2 linked regions of the Leisingera sp. NJS204 genome follow. The protein of the gene in region 2 interacts with the protein of the main gene of each other region in a pairwise test. Links are inferred from orthologs where the notes say so. Each region holds a gene or a part of one and is shown on either strand. Other genes may lie near its edges. The genes, in order: ETW24_RS07655 and mrdA.

Region 1 (12,065 bases), 1.2 Mb from region 2 along the record:
AAGCCGATCCAGCGTTGATCCGTTTATTGTGATGGACGTGATGGAGGCCGCCCGCAAGGCCGAGGAAGCCGGCCGCCATATCATCCATATGGAGGTGGGCCAGCCATCGACGGGGGCGCCCTCCGGTGCGCTGAAGGCGCTGGGGAATGCGCTGGAAAACAATGCTTTGGGCTATACTGTTGCACTGGGTCTGCCGGAGCTGCGCCAGCGCATCGCGCGGCTGTACGGCGATTGGTATAATGTTGATCTCAATCCGGATCGGGTGATCGTGACGCCGGGCTCCTCCGGCGCCTTTCTGCTGAGTTTCACCGCGCTGTTCGACAGCGGCGACCGGGTGGGGATTGGCGCGCCGGGCTACCCGTCCTACCGGCAGATTCTGAAGGCGCTGGGGCTGACGCCGGTGGACATTCAGACCGCACCGGAAAACCGGCTGCAGCCAGTGGCCGAGGATTTGAAGGGGCAGGATCTGGCGGGCCTCATGGTGGCCTCGCCCGCCAATCCATCCGGCACCATGCTGGACCGTACCGCGATGGGCGATCTGATCGACGCGGCGCGGGGTGAGGGCGCCAGTTTCATCTCCGACGAGATCTATCACGGGCTGGAGTATGAGGCGAAGGCGGTCACCGCGCTGGAGCTGACGGATGAATGCTATGTGATCAACTCTTTCTCCAAGTTCTTCTCGATGACCGGCTGGCGGGTGGGCTGGATGGTGGTGCCCGAGGATCACGTGCGGGTGGTGGAACGCATAGCCCAGAACATGTTTATCTGCGCCCCGCACGCCAGTCAGGTGGCGGCACTGGCGGCGCTTGATTGCGAGGATGAGATGCGCGAAAACCTGGCCGTCTACGCAAAGAACCGCCAGCTGATGCTGGACGGGCTGCCTAAGGCCGGTTTCACCAAAATCGCGCCGCCGGACGGGGCGTTTTATGTCTATGCCGATGTGTCGGACCTGACCGCGGACAGCCGCAGCTTTGCCGCGGAAATCCTTGATAGTGCGGGTGTTGCAGTGACGCCGGGGCTGGATTTTGACCTTGTTCGTGGCGCCACCACACTGCGGTTCTCCTATGCGCGATCGACGGCGGATATTGAAGAAGGGCTGGCGCGGCTGGAAAAATTCATGGCCGCGCGCGGCTGACCACAGAAGGCGGATTTTCAATCCGGGCGGAATTGCCTAGTCTGCGCCGAAAACCAAGAACCGGGGTTCAGGCATGGGCAGACTGCTTTCCTTCATAACGCTGATCTGGCTGCTGGCAGCGGGGACTGAGACCGGGGCCTGGGCGCAAGGCTTCAGCGGGCTGGCGCGCGTTGATGCGGAGGCCAGCCACACCCGCGATGCCGGACGGGGCGCCGAGATCACGCTGGGCCTTAGCCAGGGGGTTCCGTACCGGCTGTTCACCCTGGCTGAGCCGCCACGGCTGGTGCTGGATTTCCAGGAGGTCGATTGGACCGGGCTGACGGCGGAGACATTGCTGCAGAGCGAGCAGATCACCGCGGCGCAATTCGGCACCTATGTGCCAGGCTGGTCGCGTTTGGTTTTGCAGCTGGCAGAGCCGATGAAGGTTTCCACGGCAGCTATGACTGTGGACCAGGTGACCGCCGCCGCCCGGCTGGCAGTATCGCTTGCGCCTGCCACGGCGGAAGAGTTTGCCGCCAGCGCCGGCGCCCCGCAGGATCCGCGCTGGGATCTGCCTGCGCCGCAATCCATGCCGGGCAAGGGCGCGCGCGATGAAAATGCACCGCTCCTGGTGATGCTTGATCCCGGACATGGCGGCATTGACCCAGGGGCGGAGACCGAGGTGGTCATTGAGAAACATCTGATGCTGCAATTCGCGCGGGAGCTGGGCGAAGCGCTGCTTCGGTCCGGCCAGTTCACTGTGCTGTTGACCCGGGATGACGATTACTTTGTCTCGCTGGAACGCCGCATTGCCATGGCGCATCAGGCTGGGGCGGATGTGTTCATCTCGCTGCATGCCGATACGATTTCCGAGGGCCGGGCGCATGGTTCTACCGTTTATACCCTTTCCAAGGAAGCCTCCGACGTGGCCTCGGCCAAGCTGGCAGAGCGGCACCTGCGCGGCGACCTGCTGTCCGGCACCGACCTGAGCGAAGCGGACGACAAGGTGACGGCGGTGATGCTGGATCTGGCCCGGCAAGAGACCCAGCCGCGTAGCGATGCCTTGGCGGTGGCGCTGATTGACGGGCTGCGGGGGCAGGGGCGGCCGATCAACAACCGGCCGCTGCGCTCGGCCGGGTTTTCGGTGCTGAAGTCGGCTGATATCCCTTCGGTACTGGTTGAGATCGGCTTTCTGTCCAGCAAGCGGGACCTTGAGAACCTGGTGGATCCGGATTGGCGGGCCCAGGCCGCGCGCGGCATTCTGAACGGGCTGATTACCTGGCGCGCGCAGGACGACGCCCGCCGCACGCTGGTGCGGCAATAGGGGGCAGCGATGAAACTCATCTGGATGTCGGATCTGCATTTCGAGGCTGAGGGGCTGGTGCTGGGGCATGACCCGCGTTTGCGGCTGCAGGCTGCGGTTGGTTTTATCGCCAAGCACCATCCTGATGCCTCCGCCTGTCTGATCACCGGCGACCTGGTGGAAACCGGAACGACGCAGAATTACAAGGCGTTGAAGGGGTTTCTTGACAGCTTGCCGATGCCGGTTCTGCCAATGACCGGCAATCATGATGACCGGGCGGCGCTGCGTGCGGTGCTGCCGTTGCCGGGAACCGCAATGCCCGGGTTTATCCAGTACCGGTGCGATTTCGGGGATCTTTCTGTGCTGTGCCTGGATACGCTGATTCCGGGCGCGGCTGCGGGTGTTCTCTGCGCAGAGCGGATGCGCTGGCTGAAGACAGAGCTGGACGCGCTGAACGGGCGGCCCGCCATCGTGGCCATGCATCACCCGCCGATGATGCTGGGACTGCCGATGCTGGATCCGGACAATCTGCGAAACGGGGACGCGCTGCTGACGTTGCTTTCCGGTTACTCCAACGTGCTGCATCTGCTGGCGGGGCATGTGCACCGGCCCTGCTCCGGAACAGCGCGGGGCATTTCCTTTACCACTGCAAAATCAGTACTTTACCAGGCGCCACCACCGTGCCCTGATTGGGGCTGGAGCAGCTTCAGACCTGCCGCCGAGGCCCCGGCGCTGACGGTGCTGGAGCACAGCCCAGGCGGGCTGACCCTGCAGCAACTCCAGTTCTGTGACTACGGCTTGGGTGCTCCCGTCACGTAAGACACCGCACAGGGCGGGGAATTGTGCTAGAATTCTCCCATCTCTCTGGCATATATCCGCTGTTTCCTGTTTTGACCCGGGGGACTGCCGCACCTATATAGGCGGCACCTCGCGAGAAAGGCCAAACCCGTGCTTAGGTTCATACTCTCCTTCTTTGGTTCCATCTTCAGCACCCTCACCCTTGGGGTGGCGATGGTGGCGCTGACCATTGGCGCGGTGTTCTGGATCTACGGTCGCGATCTGCCAAGCCACGACTCGCTGTCGCAGTATCAGCCGCCGACCATCAGCCGGATTTATTCCGGCGAAGGCCACATGATCGACGAATTCGCCAAGGAGCGGCGCCTGTTCACACCGTCGGCGGACATTCCGGATCTGGTGAAACAGGCCTTTATCTCGGCGGAGGATAAGAATTTTTACAGCCACGGCGGCTATGATGCCCGCGGTATTGCTGCGGCAGCGATTGAGGCGGTGCGCTCGCGCGGGGCGAATGTGCGCGGCGCCTCAACCATCACCCAGCAGGTGATGAAGAACTTCCTGCTGTCCGGCGACCGCCGCGCCGAGCGCAAGATCAAGGAGATCATCCTTGCCACCCGGCTGGAGGAGACGCTTAATAAGGAGCGGATCCTGGAGCTGTATCTGAACGAGATTTTCCTGGGCCAGAACTCTTATGGCGTGACGGCGGCGGCGCAGACCTATTTCAACAAGACCCTTGGCGAGCTGGCCCCGCATGAGGCGGCAACGCTGGCTGCAATGCCCAAGGCGCCGTCGGATTACCACCCGGTGCGCCAAAAGGAACGGCTGCTGGCGCGGCGCAACTATGTGCTGCGGGAGATGCGCGAGAACGGTTATATCTCGCGGGATGTCTACGGCGTCGAGGTGGCACAGCCGCTGCGTTCGGTGCAGAACGGCGATTTCGAGGGCTTCCGCACTGCGCTGCCGCCGCGCGACTACTTTACCGATGAAATCCGCCGCCAGTTGACACAGGACTTTGGCGAGGGCGAGTTTTTTACCGGCGGCTTTACCGTGCGTGCCACCATCGACCACGAAATGCAGGCCGAGGCGGCGCTGGCGATGCGCGGCGGTTTGCAGAAGTACGACCGCTCGCGCGGGAAATGGCGCGGTACCGGCGTGACGCTGGAGGAGGCGCAGCTGGCTGATGAGGCCAGCTGGCGTGCCGCACTGGCCAGTGCCGACGTGTCCCGGGACATTGAACTGGGCGGCAAATGGTACCCGGCCGTGGTGCTGGACGTTGGTGATAAATCTCTGACCGTCGGTGTCGAAGACAATGAGGGCACGGGCACGGTGCCGCGTTCTGACATCAAATGGATGCAGGGCAGCTTTGCCGCGAATTTCACCCGCGGCGATGTGGTGCTGGTCCGGGCCGAGGAAAAAGATGGCACGTTCAGCCATTGGTCGCTGCGTCAGGTGCCGGAAGTGCAGGGCGGCTTTGTCGCGATGGACGTGAACACCGGCCGGGTTCTGGCGATGCAGGGGGGCTTTTCCTACCAGCATTCTGTGTTCAACCGCGCGACCCAGGCGCTGCGCCAGCCCGGCTCCAGCTTTAAGCCGTTTGTTTATGCGGCGGCGCTGGACAGCGGTTACAGCCCGGCGACCATCGTGGTGGACGCCCCGATTGAGATCAACACGCCGCAGGGTCTGTGGCGGCCCAAGAACTCGTCGAACAAATTCTATGGCCCGACGCCGCTGCGGACGGGCATTGAGATGAGCCGGAACCTGATGACCATCCGCCTGGCACAGGAGGTCGGTATGCCGGTTGTCGCGGGATACGCGGAACGCTTTGGCGTTTATGACAACATGGGCGCCTTCCTGGCCAACTCGCTGGGGTCCGAGGAAACCACGCTTTACAAGATGGTCGCGGCCTATGCGATGTTCGCCAACGGCGGTGAGCGGGTGCAGCCCACATTGGTGGATCGGGTGCAGGACCGTTTCGGGCGCACCATCTACCGGCATGACGACCGTGACTGTGTCGAATGCGCAGACCCGGATCTGGCCCCCGGCCAGGCGCCGCGGATTGTCACCGACCGCGAACAGGTGATGGATCCGATCACTGCCTATCAGCTGACCTCGATGATGCGGGGCGTGGTGGACCGGGGCACCGCGTCGAGCGTGATCAACCTGCCGGTGCCCACTGCGGGCAAGACCGGCACCACCAATGATTCCCGCGATGTCTGGTTTGTCGGCTTCACCTCCAACATCGTGGCCGGCTGCTACATGGGTTTTGACCAGCCCCGTCCGATGGGCCGCGGCGCCTATGGCGGCACCATGTGCGGCCCGGTGTTCCAGCAGTTCATGAAAAAGGCCACCGAGAAGTTTGGCGGCGGCCCGTTCGACGTGCCGGAAGGCGGCCATTTCATCAAGATCGACCGCTATACCGGCGCACGGCTGCCCGACAATGCGTCAGGCGCCTATGTGGTGGCCGAGTATTTCCGCGACGGCGCCGAGCCGATCTTCGGCCTGACCTATGATGGCGGCTTTGCGATGGGATCGAACCTGCCGCTGATCGAAGAGGTGCAGGAATCGGGGCGCAAAGTGACCACCTCCAGCGGCGGCACCGCCGTGCTGGGGCCCAAGGCGACCTTTGGCACTATCAGTTCCGGCGGGCTTTACTGAAACAAAAGCGCTGCCTCGTGACGCGCTGCAACCTGGCGCGCGGTGGCGCCATAACTTCCCGTGTTCCAGCGCAGATCGGGCATGATCCGGAACAGTTCCTCGCGCACCGGATCGTCCAGGGTTGAGACGGCCTGGGCGCCGGGATGGAAGCTTTCCGAGGGCGCGCCTTCGGCATAGATGATTTCGTGCTGGTCGAACAACAGGTGCACATAGGTGACTGTGCCGCCGGTTTCCTGCCGGACAGTGCGGCCGTTGACCAGATGCAGCGCCGGGACCAGAACCTCGTTTTCGTCAAACAGCAAAGTTGAAGCAGCGCCGCAAAACAGCATCCGGTGCTGCGGTGACACCAGCAGGTCGCGTTCAGCGCCGAAACACCCGGCCGGGATCCGCACCGGGGCCAGGTTACCCGTCGCAGGGACAGTGGACTGGCTGACCCAGCGCACAGGCTGCAAACCATTGTCGCGGGTGATCACCTGATCGCCCGGTTGCAGCGTTTCGATGGCGCGCAGGCCTGCGGTGGTGGCAATTCTGGTTCCGGCTGCGAAGCAGATTATGTTCTCGATACCCGAGAAGCTGACCACACTGCCATCCAGAAGTGTTGCCGTGCCGGTCAGGCTGCCGCCGGTGTTGTCGGTTATGTTCAGCGTGCCCTTGTCAAGCTGGCCGTTGAAATCCAGCGTGTCGCCGGTGGTTTGCCCGGTGTTGCCACCGGTGACGGTCAGGTTGTTGCTGCCGCTGTCGCCGGTGTCGACTATGGTGAAATAATCGTCGCCGTCACCGCCCGAGGCTGTGTCGCCCTCACCGATGATCAGGCTGTCATCACCGGAACCACCGTCGATGGAGTCGGCTCCGGCGTTGCCTTCCAGTGTATCACCGCCGCCTTCACCCAGAAGGGTGTCGCTGCCGCTGCCGCCGGTCAGACTGTTGTCGCCTGCGGCCCCTTTGACCCAGATATCCGAGGTTCCGATGGACGCATTGAGCGTATCGTCACCGGAATGCAGGTAGTAGCGTTCGAACTCCGAGAAAGTGACGCTATCCCCGCCGACGGAGAAAGAGCCTGCTTCATCACCCGTGAAGGTGATGTTTATACCGGTGCCGTCGCCATAGAGCTCCAGCATGTCGCCGGAGGTTTCATCGGTTTCGCCGCCCACCAGGGTTTCGCCATCAGGATTTGCCCAAACTGCAACCCAGTCGTCCCCGCCTTCGCCATAGAAGGTATCGTTACCCTCGTCCGTGTCATAGAGGTCGTTGCCATCCCCGCCATAGACAAGGTCATCTCCGGTTCCCGCCCAAAGCGTGTCGTTGCCGCTGCCGCCATAAAGCGTATCATTTCCCGCGCCGCCGGAGATTGTGTCGCTTCCCCCCTGGCCATAGATCAGATCATCGCCGCCGCCGCCGGAAATACTGTCATCACCATCAGCGGGGTCCTCCGGCGGCACCGTGAATGTGATGTTCGAGATCGTGTAGTCGGACCCGTCGGTGCCATCGGTTTGCAGGTTGGCCGACAGGACCAGCTGGTCAAAAGCGCCATAACCGTTGATGTCGACGGTCCCGGTGCCTGTTCCGGCCACATCTTCGGTGAAATCCCCCTGGGCGACCAGGACGCCATCTTTGTAGACCGCCCAATGGCCTTCTTCACCGTGACTATCGGAAAACAGGTGCTTGAAGGTGAAGCTGGCGTCGGTTGTATCCTGATCGAAGTCGACGATCAGCTCTTCGGAAATGCCTGATGCTTTGTCATATCCAATCTGCGCGTCAACGCCGCTGTCGGAATCGGAGATGGCCCCGGCAACGCCAAATGCACCATCGTAATAGTCAATATTGGCCGCATTGGCAGTGCCCGACAGGTCCTTGGCCGTGACCGTGAAGCCGCTGCTGGTGTCGGTGACATTGGAGTCATCGATGCTTTCCTGGGTCTCTGCCAGCCCGGCCTCAGAACTGCTGTCGCCATAGATCGTGTCATCGCCTGCGCCGCCTTCCAGGCTGTCATCGCCGTCACCGCCGAACACCATGTCGTCGTCCGCACCGGCATCAACGGTATCATCGCCGGCGCCGGCCTCAACCGTGTCCTGATTGCCCGAGGCGCCGCCGCCGCTGCCATTGTCGATCTGATCGCCATCGCTGTCGGTGTAGCTGCTGTCGATGTTATCTGCGCCGCTGGTGCCCTCGACCGGGCCATCGGTGTCTGTATAGGCGGGCGGGCTGTCTGCACTGGCCGAACTGAAGGAGTCAGGCGGGCCCAGATCCGGCACAAAATAAACGTTGCCGTCAGCGCCGAGATAATAAACCCCGCTTTCAATCTCATTGGTGTAAGGCGTGCCGCCGTGCGAGCCGGTCCAGCTCCAATTGCCGGCGCCCAGGTTTTGGTCCGTGGTGAAGGAGGAATAGGTGGACGTGATCGTATCGCCGTGATCGAGCGATCCGTCTCCAAGCTGGACAAGATACCCGCTGGGCATGGTCCCAATTCCTCAAATTCGCAGCGGGCAGGCTGCTCGCGCGTTCCAGATCCCAAAGTCAAGCAGGCCGCGTTAATTCCGCGTATTTCCGGCTTTGGAAAACGCGCGGCATTTTAGTTGGTTTTTCCGCAGCGGCTGGCGGGCCGGTGCAGGGTCTGGCCGCTTGCCCGCGGCGCAAGGGTGGTTTATCACGCAAGCCTGATCTTAGATTGCAAGGACCTCCCATGCGCGCGGAAACCCAGAACATCGTGGCGGACATCGAGAAATCGCTTGAGCTGCTGGCCCAGCGGTTGAATTGGGAAACCGCCGAATTCCGGCTGGAGGAATTCAACGCGCGGGTTGAGGACCCTAACCTGTGGGACGATCCGGACGCGGCCCAGAAGCTGATGCGCGAACGCCAGGCGCTGGTGGATGCGATCAATACCTACAAGGGCATCAAGCAAGACCTTTCCGACAATATCGAGCTGATCGAGCTGGGCGAGATGGAAGAGGACGAAGAGGTCATCAAGGATGCCGAGGCCGCGCTGAGCGCGCTGAAGGACAAGGCTGCCGAGAAGGAACTGGAAGCGCTGCTGGACGGCGAGGCCGATGCCAATGACACCTTCCTGGAAATCAATGCAGGCGCGGGCGGCACCGAAAGCTGCGACTGGGCCTCGATGCTGGCGCGGATGTATGTCCGCTGGGCCGAGAAGAAGGGTTACAAGGTCGAGCTGCAATCCGAAAGCGCAGGCGACGAGGCGGGCATCAAATCCGCCGCCTACAAGATTTCCGGCCACAACGCCTATGGCTGGCTGAAATCCGAGAGCGGCGTGCACCGGCTGGTGCGGATCTCGCCATATGACTCGGCGGCCAAGCGGCACACCTCGTTCAGCTCGGTCTGGGTCTACCCGGTGGTGGACGACAATATCGAGATCGACGTGAACCCTTCTGATATCCGGGTCGATACCTACCGCTCCTCGGGGGCGGGCGGCCAGCACGTGAACACCACCGACTCGGCGGTGCGGATTACCCACATCCCGACCGGCATTGTCGTGACCTCCTCTGAGAAATCGCAGCACCAAAACCGCGACATTGCCATGAAGGCGCTGAAATCGCGTCTGTATCAGCAGGAGCTGGACCGCCGCAACGAGGCGATCAACGCCGCCCACGAGGCCAAAGGCGATGCAGGCTGGGGCAACCAGATCCGCTCTTACGTGCTGCAGCCCTACCAGATGGTGAAGGATCTGCGCACCAGCCACGAGACCTCGGATACCAAGGGTGTTCTGGATGGCGATCTGGACGGGTTTATGGGCGCAACGCTGGCGATGAATGTCGCCGGTAAAAGCCGCTCGGAGGCGCAGGGCGAGGACTGATCCGGCGTCGCGCTGCAAACGGCGCGCCAGCTGCAGAATGAAAGAGCCTCAGGGTGCCCGCCCCGAGGCTCTTTTTCCGTGCGCGTTCATTTTATTGTCAACTCATGATACACTAAACCCTGGGGGTTCCGGGCATTGTTTCCGGTAGTGAAACCCCGTTTTAACAATTTCAGCTATTTAACGAGGAGGACTTTGCCATGGCCACGGTAGAGTTGAATCTGACCTTTGACGGTGAAACTATGATCCCCCGGCTTGAAGGTCAAAGTGAGGTCGAATGGTTCGACCGGTTCATGAACACCTACAATGTCTTTGAGAGCGACCCTGAAAACCGCCTTGTCGCGAACCTTGATCTTACCGGCGAGGACTGGACGGCCAAGATCGTCCGGTTTGGTAATGCCGCCGAGGACAACCTGACGACGATCACTGATATGGACAGCGGCGCAGGCCGCCGGATTGATTATCTGGAAGTCGGGTACAATTCCGTGGTGGAACTGGACTCCACCCGCATACGCCAGATCAACGGCTGGGACGGAGGGAAGCACGAGGTCAAACTGGGCAACAATCAGGACGGCAGCACGTTCTCCATCATTCTGTTTGCTGAGGAAAACATCGTAAAAACCGGAAATGCCTTTGTGTTCAACATCGAAACCGGCCTGGGCAGCAGTGATGCGGATCGGGCTAAGGGGGATGTGATCACCATTGGCACCGGCGGGGCGGGCACCGTGCGCACGGGAGCCGGCGATGACAAGGTGGTGGTCCGCAAGGGGTTTGCCGAATATGTCAGCACCTCTGGCGGCGATGATACGGTGGTGATCGGTGCCAGCGGCGCCGGCATCGTCCGTACCGGGGATGGCAAGGACAGTGTCCGCACCGGCAAGGAGTGGGTTGAGCTGATCTCAACCGGCGACGGCAAGGATACGGTCGAAATCGGCTCTGGCGGCGCTGGCATGGTTCGGCTGGGCGAAGGAAGGGACGTCGTGAAAGTCTCGGAGACGGATCCCGGTTTCGGACTGAACATTCAGGGCGGCGGCGGCAGAGACACTGTTGATTTCTCGAATTTCGCAACCGGTGTGCAGTTTACGCTCGACTCCGGTGGCGCCTGGCAGAACCCGGGAGCGCCGGGCGGCGATTTGGATGCGGAGGGCGCTGGGTTCTTTCAGGAAACCAGCATCGAAAACCTGACCGGCACCTCGAAGGGCGACAGGCTGTCGGGGGATGGCGGGGCCAATCTGCTTGCCGGCAAGGGCGGCAATGACCGGCTTTTTGGTTTGGCTGGCGGTGATACGCTGAACGGCGGCGGCGGTGCGGACAGGCTGATCGGCGGCGGCGGTGCGGATACGTTGAACGGCGGCGGCGGCAATGACACGCTGAAGGGCGGCGGCGGCGCCGACACATTTGTATTTGCGCCAGGCAGCGGCGATGATCTGGTCAGGGACTTCATGGATGGCACCGATATCCTGCAAATCAGGGGGCACAGCGGCGGCCTTGGCAGCCTTGTTATCGAGGATGACGGCGGCGACCGTCTGATCACCCATGATGGCGGAACTATCCGGCTGCACGGCGAGGCCGGGCTTGGCCTGACCGCTGATGATTTCATGTTTGTCTGACTGCAAACTGAATTTTCCGGGACAGAAGGCGGACCGGAAGGCCCGTCTTTGCTCTGCACGGGATCCGGGCAGGACCTGACAGGCCAGGCCGCAACGCTGATCCCGCAGGGTAATTGATAATATACATCCGGAAGGCATTTTTTAACACCGGGATCGCGGCTAGGCTGGCAAAAACACCAAATGGGAGGACAGACCGCGATGACCACCGAAAAGCCCTTTGGGGTGCCGCCGCTGCGGCCGATTTCGACGCAGATGCTGTTTGAGGCACTGCGCCGGGGCTGGGCGGACTTCCGGGCGAAACCTGTTTACGGGCTGTTTTTTGCGGGCTTTTATGTGCTGGCAGGCTGGGCCATGGCCTGGACCACGGTTCAGACCGGTACCACTTTTTGGCTGGTTCTTGCGGCGATCGGCTTTCCGCTGATCGGTCCCTTTGCAGCGGTGGGCCTATATGAGGTCTCGCACCGCCTGGAGCAGGGCAGAGGGATAGCGGTTGGCAGGATCCTGGGCGTGGTTCTGCAGCAAAGCCGCCGTCAGCTGCCGTCTATCTGCGCCATCATCATTGTGGTGTTCCTGTTCTGGTTTTTCCTTGGCCATATGATTTTCGCCCTGTTCATGGGCCATGCCACAATGACCAATATCTCCAGTTCAGCCGAGGTTTTCCTGACCGCCAACGGGCTGGCCATGTTGGCCGTCGGCACCGCAGTCGGCGCGCTGTTTGCGTTGCTGCTTTACATGATCACGGTGATTTCACTGCCGCTGCTGTTGGACCGCGAGGTGGATTTT
Region 2 (11,913 bases):
CCGATAGCCGTATGGGCCGTTTCGAGTGGCGGATCGCCCGGGCAGCCAATATCGCGGATGTTCCGATCCGCATCGTGCCAGCGGCACTGACCAAAGGCGATGGCGCTGGCGGCTGACCCGCCCGTGCCACAAGGTCAAAGCAACCGGTTCCGAGCGGCGATCAGGTCTTCGGTGTCCTCCAGTACGGCGGACAGGCGGAAAATGCCGTCGCCTGCATAGATGCGGTATTCTGCCTCCTGCGCCGGGTCGGGACGCAATGCCTTTGCAGATATTGCCCTGGGCGATCGGAACCAACTGACGTTCCGCAAATTCCGGACTGGTGCGTCTAGTCATTTGCAAGCCCAATTGCAGCTCCATGGCTTTCCCGTTAGCGTTCCCGGCAAAGGAGACCCGTATATGTCCAATCCGCTTCTGTCCCGCTGGGACACGCCGTTTGAAATTGCCCCGTTCAACAGCATCTCTGACGACGATTTCGCCCCTGCGCTGGAGCAAGCACTTGCGGCGCACGCCGCACAGATCGACACCATCGCAAACAGCAGCGAGGCGCCTGGGTTTGCCAATGTGATCGAGGCGCTGGAAACTCCTTGCCGTGAGTTGGAGCAGGTGCTGGGGGTGTTCTTTACTGTGGCAGGCGCCGACAGCAACCCCAAGCGCGAGGAGCTGCAGCGGGCGTTCTCGCCCAGACTTGCCGCGCATTTCTCGGCGATCACCGCCAACAAGGCGCTGTATGCACGGGTCAAGGCGGTCTGGGATCAACGCGATGTGCTGGATCTGACGCAGGAGCAGCAGCGCGTCCTGATGCTGACCCACCGCGGCTTTGTCCGTGGCGGCGCGGCGCTGGAAGGCGAGGCGGATACGCGGATGCAGCAGATCAAGGGGCGGTTGGCGACACTTGGTACTGAGTTCACTCAGAACTTGCTGGCTGATGAGCGCAGCTGGTTCATGGAGCTGACCGAAGAGGATCTGGAAGGCCTGCCGGAATTCGTGATCAGCGCGGCCCGTGCGGCGGGGCAGGAAATGGGCAAGGACGGTCCGGTTGTGACCTTGTCGCGGTCCTTGATCACGCCGTTCCTGCAGTTTTCCCCGCGCCGGGATCTGCGCGAGACAGCCTTTAACGCCTGGGCAGCCCGCGGTGCGGGCGGCGGCGAAACCGACAACCGCGCCATTGCGGCGGAAACACTGCAGCTGCGCGAAGAGCGTGCCCGGCTATTGGGGTATAAGAATTTCGCTGCCTACAAACTGGAAACCGAAATGGCCGGGACGCCGGACGCGGTACGCGGCTTGCTGATGGATGTCTGGGGCCCGGCCAAGGCCCGCGCCGATGAAGACGCCAAGGTCCTGACCGCGATGATGCAGGCGGACGGCATCAACGGTGACCTGGAACCTTGGGACTGGCGCTACTACGCCGGGAAACGCCGCAAGGCCGAGCACGATCTGGATGAAGCGGCGCTGAAACCTTACCTGCAGCTTGACCGGATGATCGAGGCCGGCTTTGCCTGCGCAAACCGTCTGTTCGGGTTGGAGTTCGAACCGCTGGACGTGCCGCTCTACCACCCGGATTGCCGCGCTTGGGCGGTGACCCGGAACGGTGCCCATGTGGCGGTCTTCATCGGCGACTATTTTGCCCGCGGTTCCAAACGCTCGGGCGCCTGGTGTTCGGCAATGCGCCAGCAGGCGAAATTCCCGCAGGTACAGGCGCCAGTGGTGATCAACGTCTGCAACTTCGCCAAGGGCGACCCGGCGCTGCTGTCCTGGGACGACGCCCGCACCCTGTTCCATGAGTTCGGCCACGCGCTGCATCAAATGCTGTCGGATGTGACCTATGAAAGCATCTCGGGCACCTCGGTCGCGCGTGATTTTGTCGAATTGCCGAGCCAGCTGTATGAACACTGGCTGGAAGTGCCGGAGGTGCTGCAGGAATTTGCCACCCATGCGGAAACCGGCGAACCGATGCCGCAGGAGATGCTGGAGAAGGTGCTGGGTGCCGCCAACTTCGACATGGGGTTCCAGACGGTGGAATACGTCGCCTCCGCCCTGGTGGATCTGGCCTTTCACGACGGTCCTGCGCCTTCCGACCCTATGGCAAAGCAAGCTGAAGTGCTCGCAGAACTCGGGATGCCGCGGGCGATTATCATGCGTCACGCCACCCCGCATTTCGCCCATGTCTTTGCCGGCGACGGCTATTCCTCGGGCTATTACAGCTACATGTGGTCTGAGGTGATGGATGCCGACGCCTTTGCGGCTTTTGAGGAAGCAGGCGGTGCCTTTGATGCCGAACGCGCTAAGGCGTTGGAGGCGCATATTCTATCCACTGGCGGTTCGGTTGACCCGGCTGAGCTTTACACGGCGTTCCGCGGGCGGTTGCCCGGTGTGGAAGCGCTGCTGCAAGGCCGCGGCTTGACCGCACAATAGCCGGCATTGCGCAGGGCGATGCCCCTGAAATGGGTATTTAGGACCAGAAAGAAGCGATAGACCCCGGGCTTCTTTCTGGTCGACAATACCCTGGGGGAATGCGCCGTCAGGCGCAGGGGGCAAAGCCCCGTCCTAGTAACCGAGGCTGCGGTCCACCAAATGCAGCAGCGGCTCTCCAGCCTCGGCACGGCGGATGTTCTCGGCGATCACTTCGGCAGCTGTGCTTTCGCGGGTTTCCGAGGCGATATGCGGAGTCACTGTCACATTGGGATGCGCCCAAAAGGGATGCTCCGGCGGCAGCGGCTCAACGCGGAACACATCCAGAGTTGCATGCCCGATCCGGCCGTTGCCGAGTGCCGCCAGCAGGGCGTCATCATCTATCAGCGGTCCGCGGCCCGGGTTGATGATCTTTGCCCCCTTGGGCAGCCAGCCAAGCGTCTCGGCATTCAGCGTGTTTTCGGTGGCGGGTGTATCGGGCAGCAGCAGGATCACAATTTCCGCTTGCGCCAGCGCGTCCTTCATACCCTTAGGCCCGGCGTGGCAGGTGATGCCTTCGATTTCTTTTTGCGACCGGCTCCAGCCCGATACTTGAAATCCCAGGGCTGACAGCGCTCTGGCCGAAGCGGTTCCAAGGGCGCCCAGACCCAGGACGGTCACATGGCGGTCCTGGGCCAGCGGCGGCGCCTTTGGTTCCCATTGCCCGTTTTGCCCAAGGATATGCGCATCCATTCCAAGGTGATAGCGCAGAGTGTGGCCAACCACCCATTCGGTCATGCCCTGCTCCAGACCGCTATCCACCATCCGCGTGAGCGGCACGGAGGCAGGCACGACGGGCACGACCTTTTCCACGCCCGCCCAAAGGCTCAGCACGGCCTTTAAGCGATCAAAGCGGGTGAAGTCGCTGATGGGTCCGCTGGGCGCAAAGACGATGTAATCCACCTCTTCCGGAGCGAAATCATTGCGCAGTTCGGCATCCAGACCCAAGCGGGCGAATTCCGCATTCAGCAGCGGCTGGTAAGCGGGCCAGGCATCGGCGCGGCCGGCGAACAGGACATTGGCGGTCATGGAAACTCCCTGATCTTCAGCGCGAGGATTGGCGCGGGCGGTGGATATGGGCGCTTTGCACAATGCCGAAGGCCCCGAGCAGCACAAGCATTGCCGAACCGCCGTATGAGACCATCGGCAGCGGCACGCCGACCACTGGTGCCAGACCCATCACCATCGACATGTTGACGGCAAAGAACAGGAAAAAGGTGATGGCAATGCCCAGGATCACCAGCGAAGAAAACCGGTCCTTGGCGGCAATCGCCGAGGCAATGCAGAACAGGATGATCAGCATGTAAATGAACAGCAGGGTAACGCCGCCGATGAAGCCGAACTCCTCCGCCAGGGTGGTAAAGATGAAGTCGGTGTGTTTCTCCGGCAGGAAGTTCAGCCGCGATTGCGTGCCCTGCATGAAGCCCCGTCCGGACCAGCCGCCGGATCCCAGCGCAATCTGCGACTGGGTGATGTGGTAGCCCGCGCCTAAGGGATCCTGCGAGGGGTCCATAAAAGTGTCGATGCGGCGGAACTGGTAGTCCTTCAACAACTGCCAGTCGGTGCCGCGGCTTTGAAATACCGCGCTGACCAGCCCCGCGCCGGCTGCGATCACCGCCACGAAATAGGCCCAATGCACCCCGGCAAGGAACATCACCCCGCCGCCGGCCGCCATCAGCAGGATCGAGGTGCCAAGATCCGGCTGTTTCAGCACCAGCGCCGTTGGCACCAGGATCAGCGCCACCGGCAGCAGCACCCACATGGGCCGCGAGGTCTTTTCGGGCGGCAGCCAGTCGTAATAGGCTGCCAGCAGCATTACCAAGGCGATCTTGGTCACCTCTGAGGGTTGCAGCCGCATGAAGCCGATGTCGATCCAGCGCTGTGCGCCCATGCCCACGGTGCCGAACAGCTCCACCGCGACCAGCAGCGCCAGGGATCCCAGATAGGCCAGCACCGACACATTGCGCCAGAACCAGATCGGGATCATCGCCACCACAAACATGACGCCCAGGCCCAGGGCAAAGCGTTTGACCTGCGGTTCCACCCAGGGGCTGAAGGATCCGCCCGCTACTGAGTACAGCATCAGAAAGCCGACGCTGGACACCGTGATCAGCAGCAGTGTCAGCCCCCAGTTCAAATACAGTATCTTGCGCAGGCCGGAGGGCGTCGATTTGGCGTGATACTCCAGATAGCTCATGCCTTGCTGCTCCTGCTGCCCAAGGGGCGCTTGACGCGCTCGCGCTCCAGCCGCTCCTGCTGTGCCTTGATGCGGCTGCGGTCCCCTTTGGGGTAGGCCTCCAGCGGCGGGGTGCCATCGTAAAGCGCCTGCAGCAGCACGTCGCGGGCAATCGGTGCCGCAGCTCTGGAGCCGCCGCCGCCATGTTCAACCACCACAGCCACCGCGTATTTCGGGTTATCATAGGGAGCAAAACAGACGTACAGCGCATGGTCGCGCCGGTCCCAGGGCAGATCCTCGTTGCGGATCACCCCTGCGGCCCGTTCAGCGGCGGTGATGTTGCGCACCTGGCTGGTGCCGCTTTTGCCGGCCATCCGTATGTTGTCAGCGATGATGCGGGAGCGGTAGCCGGTGCCCCGGCGGTCGTTGCTGACCGAATACATGCCGCGCCGCACCATGCGCAGGCTGTTTTCGCTGACATCCAAAGGGTCGCCCGCGCCGCTGGGCAGTTCCACCCCGTCGAGCGATTTCAGCAGCCGCGGCGTTACACTGCGCCCGGTGGCGATCCGTGCGGTCATCACCGCCAGCTGCAACGGCGAAGCGAGGGTGAAGCCCTGGCCGATCGAGGAGTTTGCGGTGTCGCCGATCAGCCAGTCCTTGCCATAGGAACGCGCTTTCCATTCCTTGGTCGGCGTAATCCCCTGGGCCACAGCCGACATCGGCAAATCGTGCCTGATGCCCAGCCCGAATTTGTTGGCCATGGCTGAGATATTGTCGATCCCGGTCTTGATCGCCACGTCGTAGTAATAGACATCGCAGGACCGTTTCAGCGAGGTGTTGAGGTCCACATGCCCGTGGCCTGCCCGTTTCCAGCAATGGAAGCGGCGGCCGGCAACTTTCAGATGGCCCGGGCACCAAACAGTTTCCTCCGGCCCGATTACACCCTGTTCCAGCGCTGCCAGCGCCGTGATCATCTTGAAGGTGGAGCCGGGCGGGTAGGTGCCCTGCACGGTTTTGTTGGACAGAGGCCTATAGTTGTCCTCGGTCAGCATCCGGTAGTCAGCGACTGAGATGCCCCGCACAAACAGATTGGGGTCGAAACTGGGGGAAGAGCAGATCGCGCGGATATCGCCGTCTTCGCAGTCAATCACCACCGCTGCGGCGCTTTCCCGGCCCAGCCGGGCCTGCACGTAGTTTTGCAGCTCAGCGTCAGTGGTCAGCTGCATGTCTGCACCGGAAATACCCTCGCGCCGGTCCAACTCGCGCATTACCCGGCCGGTGGCGTTCACTTCCACCCGTTTGGCACCGGCCTTGCCGCGCAGCACGTCTTCGCGCTTGGCCTCAAATCCAACCTTGCCGATCTGGAAGCGCGGGATCAGCAGCACCGGCTCGGGGTCTTCCATCTTGCTCAGGTCATAGTCGGACACCGGGCCGACATAGCCCACTACATGCGCGAAATCACCAAGCTGCGGATAAATCCGGGTCAGGCCGACCTCGGGCGTTACACCCGGCAGGGCGGGGGCGTTGACAGCGACTTTGGAGATATCCTCCCAGCCGATCCGGTCGGCCAGGGTGATCGGCAGGAATGGCGGCGACCGCCGCATCTCGGTGCGGGCGCGCTCCAGGTCTTCGGGATCAAGCGGCAGCAGGCTCGACAGTTTATCAATCACCGCCTCCACATCGCCGGCGTCCTCGGGCACCACGGTAATCCGGTAGGAGGGGGAGTTCTGCGCGATGATCAGCCCGTTACGGTCGAAGATCTGGCCGCGGGCAGGCGGCAGCAGGCGGATGTTGATCCGGTTTTCCTCGGCCAGCAGGCGGAATTCATCCGCTTGATCCACCTGCAGAAAGCGCATCCTTGCTGCCAGCCCGCCGGCAAAGGCCACCTGCAGCCCGCCCAGCAGCAGTGCCCGCCGGGTCATCTTGCCATGAGAGACGTCCAGATCCTTGGAATTGCGTTTCATCGGCGGCTCATCAGGGTTTCGGCTTCGGAAGGGGACAATTTGCGCACACCCAGAATAGCCTGGCTGACCCAAACCGCCAGCGGATAGGCAGCGATGGTCATCACAATCTGGATCACGGTCAGGCTAAGCGGCGCTTGCGCCACGCCAAACACCACAAGAACCAGCCGGTTCAAAACGGCCATCCCGATCAGGGTCACGCCGGCTGCCAGCCATTCGCTGACGAAGGTGCTTTCCCGGTGCGGGGCCGCACGCGCCTTTAGAAACTCGCAGGCCAGCACCGTCAGCAACGCCAGCAATCCAGGCGGGCGATGAAACAGCAGATCGGCCAGCAGCATGACCAGCGCAATCGACAGCGCAGGCACAAAATCGGGCCGCCGCTGCGACCAGGTGATTGCCAGCAGCAGCAGGAAATCCGGCGGCGCCCAGAACCTCGGCTCGGTGTTCAACGGCAGCAGATGAAAAAACATGATCAGCAGCGCCAGTGCGGGAAAGGCTGCACGCATAGCCCAGATCCGGGCGGGCGAGGTATTAGCCATTGCCGGCCTCAGCAGTGCCTTCGGCGCTGCCGCCGCCCAGCCCTTCGGGCCGCGGCTGCGGAACCGGATCACCCGGGGCTGCTCCGACCAGCCCGCCGGGATCCTGGATCACCTCGGTGCCGTGGTGGCGCAGCACCCGCAGAAATTCCAGCCGGCTGTAATCGGCGGACAGCCGCACCCGCATCCGGCCCGAGCGGTCCTTGGCCACCTGGCCGATCAGCAGGCCCGCTGGAAACACCGATCCGTCACCGGAGGAGATCACCCGGTCGCCGGGCCGCACAAGGTCGGGATTTTCCAGAAAGCTCAGCACTGGCGCGGCGCTGTTGTCACCGGTGACAAGAGTTGTCTGTCCGGAGGGCTGAATGGTGGCGGGCACTGCGCTGGCGGCGTCGGTCAGCAGGATCACCCGCGCGGTGTCGTGCCCGGTGCCGGAAATCCGGCCCACCAGCCCGATCCCGTCCATCGCCGCCCAGCCGTCATGCACCCCGTCGCGGCTGCCCACATTCAGCAGCACCGATTGCCGGAAGGGTGAACCGCTGTCGGCCATCACCACCCCGGTGATATAGGTAAGCTGCGGGTCCAGCCGCACGTTGTTGAAGTCCAGCAGCCGGGCGTTTTCCTGCTCCAGCTGCAGTGCGGCCTCTTTCCAGGCCCGCATCTGCCGCAGTTCGCTGCGCAGCTCGCGGTTCTGCTCGGCCAGGCGCTGATAGCTTTGGAAATCGCGCACCAGGTTAACGGCGGCGGTGACCGGCACCATGGCCCAATCCATGCTGGGCACCACGCGGTCAGCCACCTGGGCGCGAAACCGTTCCACGCGCGGGCTGTCGATCCGCCAGACGATGAACACAGCAGCCAGGCACAGGCACAAAACCGCTGTCAGCAGACGCCGCAGCGGGGTTGCATAATCGTCGCGCTGTGACTTGTCCTTTGCCACGTCTCTCCTTCCAGCCGCCCCTCCAGCCCGTTGTCAGCTGGCGCCATTCAGGCGGTCAGGGGCGTTTAGCTGTCGTAGTCGATGGCGTGGGCCAGCTGCTTTTCATATTCCAGCGCCTTGCCGGTCCCCAGCGCCACGCAGTTGAGGCTTTCGTCGGCGATGGATACGGCCAGGCCGGTCTGTTCGCGCAGGGCCAGATCCAGATCACCCAAAAGCGCGCCGCCGCCGGTCAGCATCACGCCGCGGTCGACAATGTCGGCGGCCAGATCCGGCGGGGTGGTTTCCAGCGCGGTCATCACCGCCTCGCAAATCTGCTGCACCGGTTCGGCAAGCGCCTCGGCCACCTGGGCCTGGGAAATCTCGATTTCCTTCGGCACGCCATTCAGCAGGTCGCGGCCGCGGATCTGCATCGACTGGCCGCGGCCGTCGTCGGGCATCCGGGCGGTACCGATGGAGGTCTTGATGCGTTCAGCGGTGGCTTCACCCACCAGCAGGTTCTGCTGGCGGCGCAGGTAGCTGATGATAGCTTCATCCATACGGTCGCCGCCAACCCGGACAGAACGGGCATAGACAATATCGCCCAAGGACAGAACCGCCACCTCGGTGGTGCCGCCGCCGATGTCGACAACCATGTTGCCGGTCGGGTCGGTGATCGGCATGCCTGCACCGATGGCTGCGGCAATCGGCTCGGCAATCAGCCCGGCGCGGCGCGCACCAGCGGACAAAACCGACTGACGGATCGCACGCTTTTCAACCGGAGTGGCGCCATGCGGCACGCAGACGATGATCTTGGGCTTGGAGAAGGTCGAGCGTTTATGCACCTTGCGGATGAAATGCTTGATCATTTCTTCGGCAGTGTCGAAATCGGCAATCACGCCTTCGCGCATCGGGCGGATCGCCTCGATCGAGCCGGGGGTGCGGCCCAGCATCAGCTTGGCGTCTTCGCCCACGGCCAGCACCTTCTTGACGCCATCCTTGACGTGATAGGCCACCACCGACGGTTCGGAAAGGATGACACCGCGGCCCTTGACGTAAACCAGCGTGTTCGCAGTGCCGAGGTCGATGGCCATGTCCGAAGAGAACAGACCGCCCAAGTTTCCGAAAAGCGCCATATAGAAGGGATCCTGTGAGTGCTGTCATTTTTACCTTAGGCGACTCCCGGTGGGGCCGCCAGCACCAACCTTATAAGCGGCAGTGCAGTGCCGCGAAAGGGCGTATTATGGTGAAACAGCGCCTTTCCGCCAAGTCCACGGCGTCATTACAGGCCCCGTCCAAGCGGTCAGGCCAGGATGGGCGCAGAAGCCCGCCTGGGCGGGCAGCAGCGGGATCAGGTCAACTGGAGAAAATCCGCTTCATTTCAGTGTCAAAATGCGACCAGGTCAGGCTGGCGCTGTTGCCGGCATAACCCTCATAATAGGATTTGCCGCTGGAGGTCGGCAGCCCGGCCCAGATCTTGGCCAGGTTCAGCATGAAGGTCTTGCGCGGCATTTCAGCTTGCAGAAAAGCGCTGTAGCCGGCTTCTTCGATCAGCTGATGCGCCAGCTGATCCTGCAGTTCGGGCGAAAAGCGGGCCTGCGGTTTCACACCCTGATGCTTGACCAGCCGCCGGAAGGTTGCGGGGATCAGCTGGTAGCGCCCGATGGCATGGGGCTGTCCCGGCGTTGCTTTGATCCAGGCGTTGATCTCGGCAACGGTCATCTGCGTGGGTTTCTTTGGCGGCTTGCGTTTGGCGCCGTGCTGCACGGCATCATAATTTGCCTTGCCCGCCTCGGCGCTGGCGATCAGCGTCAGCAGGCGGCTTACGCTTGGCGGCGCGCTGAGAAGCGGGGCGAACAGGCTGCCGCCGCTGCGGCCGCGGAACAGGCTAGCGGCTCCGGGATCAAGCGAGACCGCGCCGCGCCCGGGATCTGCACCAGGCAGCGTATCGGGTAAAATGCTGGCCAGCGCCTGAGGCGCCGGGCCTGGCGCTGGGCCGGGCTGGGGGGCAGAAGCCTTGTGCAGGAAGAACTGGTTGCCAACCAGCGAATACCCCTGTGCGCTGACGGCCCCTGCGGCGCACAGCAGCATAGCCAGAAATGTAAGGAAGAGGGCAACGGCGCTCGTTCTGAGGGGCATAGGGACCTGCATTCTGCGGTATCTCGACTGGCTGCAGTCTGCCCCATCGGGGTTGAGATTCCGTTTATCCTGCGTCCGCTGCCCCTTCCGCCCTGCGGCAATTGCCGCTAGAGGGGGCCTATGCTCTCTTATCAGCACATATACCACGCCGGGAATCTGGCCGATGTCCAAAAGCATGCGCTGCTTGCCTGGATGCTGGCCTATCTCACCCGCAAGGACAAACCGCTCAGTTATATTGAGACTCATGCAGGCCGGGGTCTCTATCGGCTGGACGCGGCTGAGGCGGTCAAGACCGGCGAGGCGGAGCAGGGCATCACCCGCATTCTGGCGGACCAGGGCCTGGCAGCGGATCACCCGCTGCACCACGCCCTGACGGAAACCCGCAATCGGCATGGCGGGGCTGCCTATCCAGGGTCGCCGCTGGTTGCAGCCGCTTTGCTGCGCCCGGGCGACGCAATGCATTTTGCCGAACTGCACCCGCAGGAACATGCCGCCCTGCGCGCCGCGCTGAGACCCTGGAAAGCCAAGGTGCATCAGCAAGACGGGTTTGAGCTGGCCATGTCACTGGCGCCGCCAGCACCCCGCCGCGGCCTCATGCTGATCGACCCCAGCTACGAGATCAAAACCGACTATGCCCGCATTCCCGGCATCATAGGACAGCTGCACAAGAAGTGGAATGTAGGGATCATCGCCTTGTGGTATCCGATCCTAAAGGACGGTGCGCACCGGCAGATGCTGACAGCGCTGGAGGCGCAAGACCTGCCTGGTGCCCTTCGCCATGAGGTTTCCTTTCCGCCGGTCCGTGACGGGCACCGGATGATTGGCAGCGGCATGTTTGTGGTCAACGCTCCTTTTGGCATCGCAGAAGAAGCTGCCCGGCTGTCGGCGCTGTTTGAGGGGATTTCCCGCAAGTAACCGCGCACCACCCGATCTGTCCGGCCAGAGGTTTCGCATAGAACAAGAAAGGGCGCCGCAGCGGGCGCCCTTTGTTTGTTCTGTCCGGCCAGCAGTGGCTTAGGCGAGGTCTTTATAGGAAATCTCGCGGGTGTCAGCGCCTTCGCCAACCCGGCCACGGCGCACGATCAGGCGGTTCAGCGCGTTCACATAGGCCTTGGCAGACGCCACCACCGTATCGGTATTGGCGCTTTCGCCGGTGGCGATGATGCCGTCTTCTTCCAGCCGCACCGACACTGTTGCCTGCGCATCGGTGCCTTCGGTCACCGCATGCACCTGATAAAGCTGCAGCCGGGCAGAGTTCGGGTGGATCATGCGGATCGCCTTAAAGGTCGCATCAACCGGGCCGTCGCCCTCAGCCGTCTCGGTGACGTCCTTGCCGTCGATCTCCATCTCGACTGTAGATTCTGCCGGGCCGCCGGTGCCGCAGACCACTTTCATGGAAACGATCTTGAGGTAGTCGTTCTCGGCGTCTACCCCGGTGCGCATCAGCGCGATGAGGTCGTCGTCAAACACCTCTTTCTTGCGGTCGGCCAGTTCCTTGAAACGGACAAAGACATCCTTCAGCTGGTTGTCGCCAACTTCATAGCCAAGATGCTCCAGCTTATCACGCAGCGCGGCGCGGCCGGAATGTTTGCCAAGCGGCAACGAAGTGCCGGAGAGACCCACATCCTCGGGCCGCATAATCTCAAAGTTTTCGCGGTTCTTCAGCATGCCGTCCTGGTGGATGCCCGACTCGTGCGCAAAGGCGTTCTTGCCGACAATTGCCTTGTTCGGCTGTACCAC

The links.
Region 1: the proteins of mrdA (region 2) and ETW24_RS07655 interact in binary tests that used the Escherichia coli proteins (3 or more experiments, as listed by UniProt). The link is inferred for Leisingera sp. NJS204 from one-to-one orthologs.

Annotation. Positions count from the first base shown.
Region 1 is NZ_CP035417.1:1,554,537-1,566,601, forward strand. Bases 2,966-6,116 are described here. They hold ETW24_RS07655 (penicillin-binding protein 1A), read left to right. Parts: upstream 2,966-3,365; coding sequence 3,366-5,867; downstream 5,868-6,116. Other genes in these bases: ETW24_RS07650 (phosphodiesterase), read left to right, coding at 2,966-3,236; ETW24_RS25085 (Hint domain-containing protein), read right to left, coding at 5,861-6,116. In the rest of the region: ETW24_RS07640 (pyridoxal phosphate-dependent aminotransferase), read left to right, coding at 1-1,135; ETW24_RS07645 (N-acetylmuramoyl-L-alanine amidase), read left to right, coding at 1,209-2,438; more of ETW24_RS07650, read left to right, coding at 2,448-2,965; more of ETW24_RS25085, read right to left, coding at 6,117-8,323; prfB (peptide chain release factor 2), read left to right, coding at 8,548-9,675; ETW24_RS07670 (calcium-binding protein), read left to right, coding at 9,873-11,282; ETW24_RS07675 (DUF2189 domain-containing protein), read left to right, coding at 11,481-12,065. UniProt on the Escherichia coli protein: Cell wall formation. Synthesis of cross-linked peptidoglycan from the lipid intermediates.
Region 2 is NZ_CP035417.1:386,597-398,509, forward strand. What follows is about bases 4,116-7,114. They hold mrdA (penicillin-binding protein 2), read right to left. Parts: upstream 6,589-7,114; coding sequence 4,642-6,588; downstream 4,116-4,641. Other genes in these bases: rodA (rod shape-determining protein RodA), read right to left, coding at 4,116-4,645; ETW24_RS02000 (rod shape-determining protein MreD), read right to left, coding at 6,585-7,114. Outside these bases: ETW24_RS01975 (hypothetical protein), read left to right, coding at 1-116; ETW24_RS24585 (PLP-dependent aspartate aminotransferase family protein), read right to left, coding at 135-257; ETW24_RS01980 (M3 family metallopeptidase), read left to right, coding at 397-2,412; ETW24_RS01985 (2-hydroxyacid dehydrogenase), read right to left, coding at 2,545-3,477; more of rodA, read right to left, coding at 3,494-4,115; more of ETW24_RS02000, read right to left, coding at 7,115-7,124; rod shape-determining protein MreC, read right to left, coding at 7,117-8,058; ETW24_RS02010 (rod shape-determining protein), read right to left, coding at 8,124-9,170; ETW24_RS02015 (hypothetical protein), read right to left, coding at 9,391-10,173; ETW24_RS02020 (23S rRNA (adenine(2030)-N(6))-methyltransferase RlmJ), read left to right, coding at 10,294-11,088; ETW24_RS02025 (2-isopropylmalate synthase), read right to left, coding at 11,188-11,913. UniProt on the Escherichia coli protein: Catalyzes cross-linking of the peptidoglycan cell wall. Responsible for the determination of the rod shape of the cell. Is probably required for lateral peptidoglycan synthesis and maintenance of the correct diameter during lateral and centripetal growth.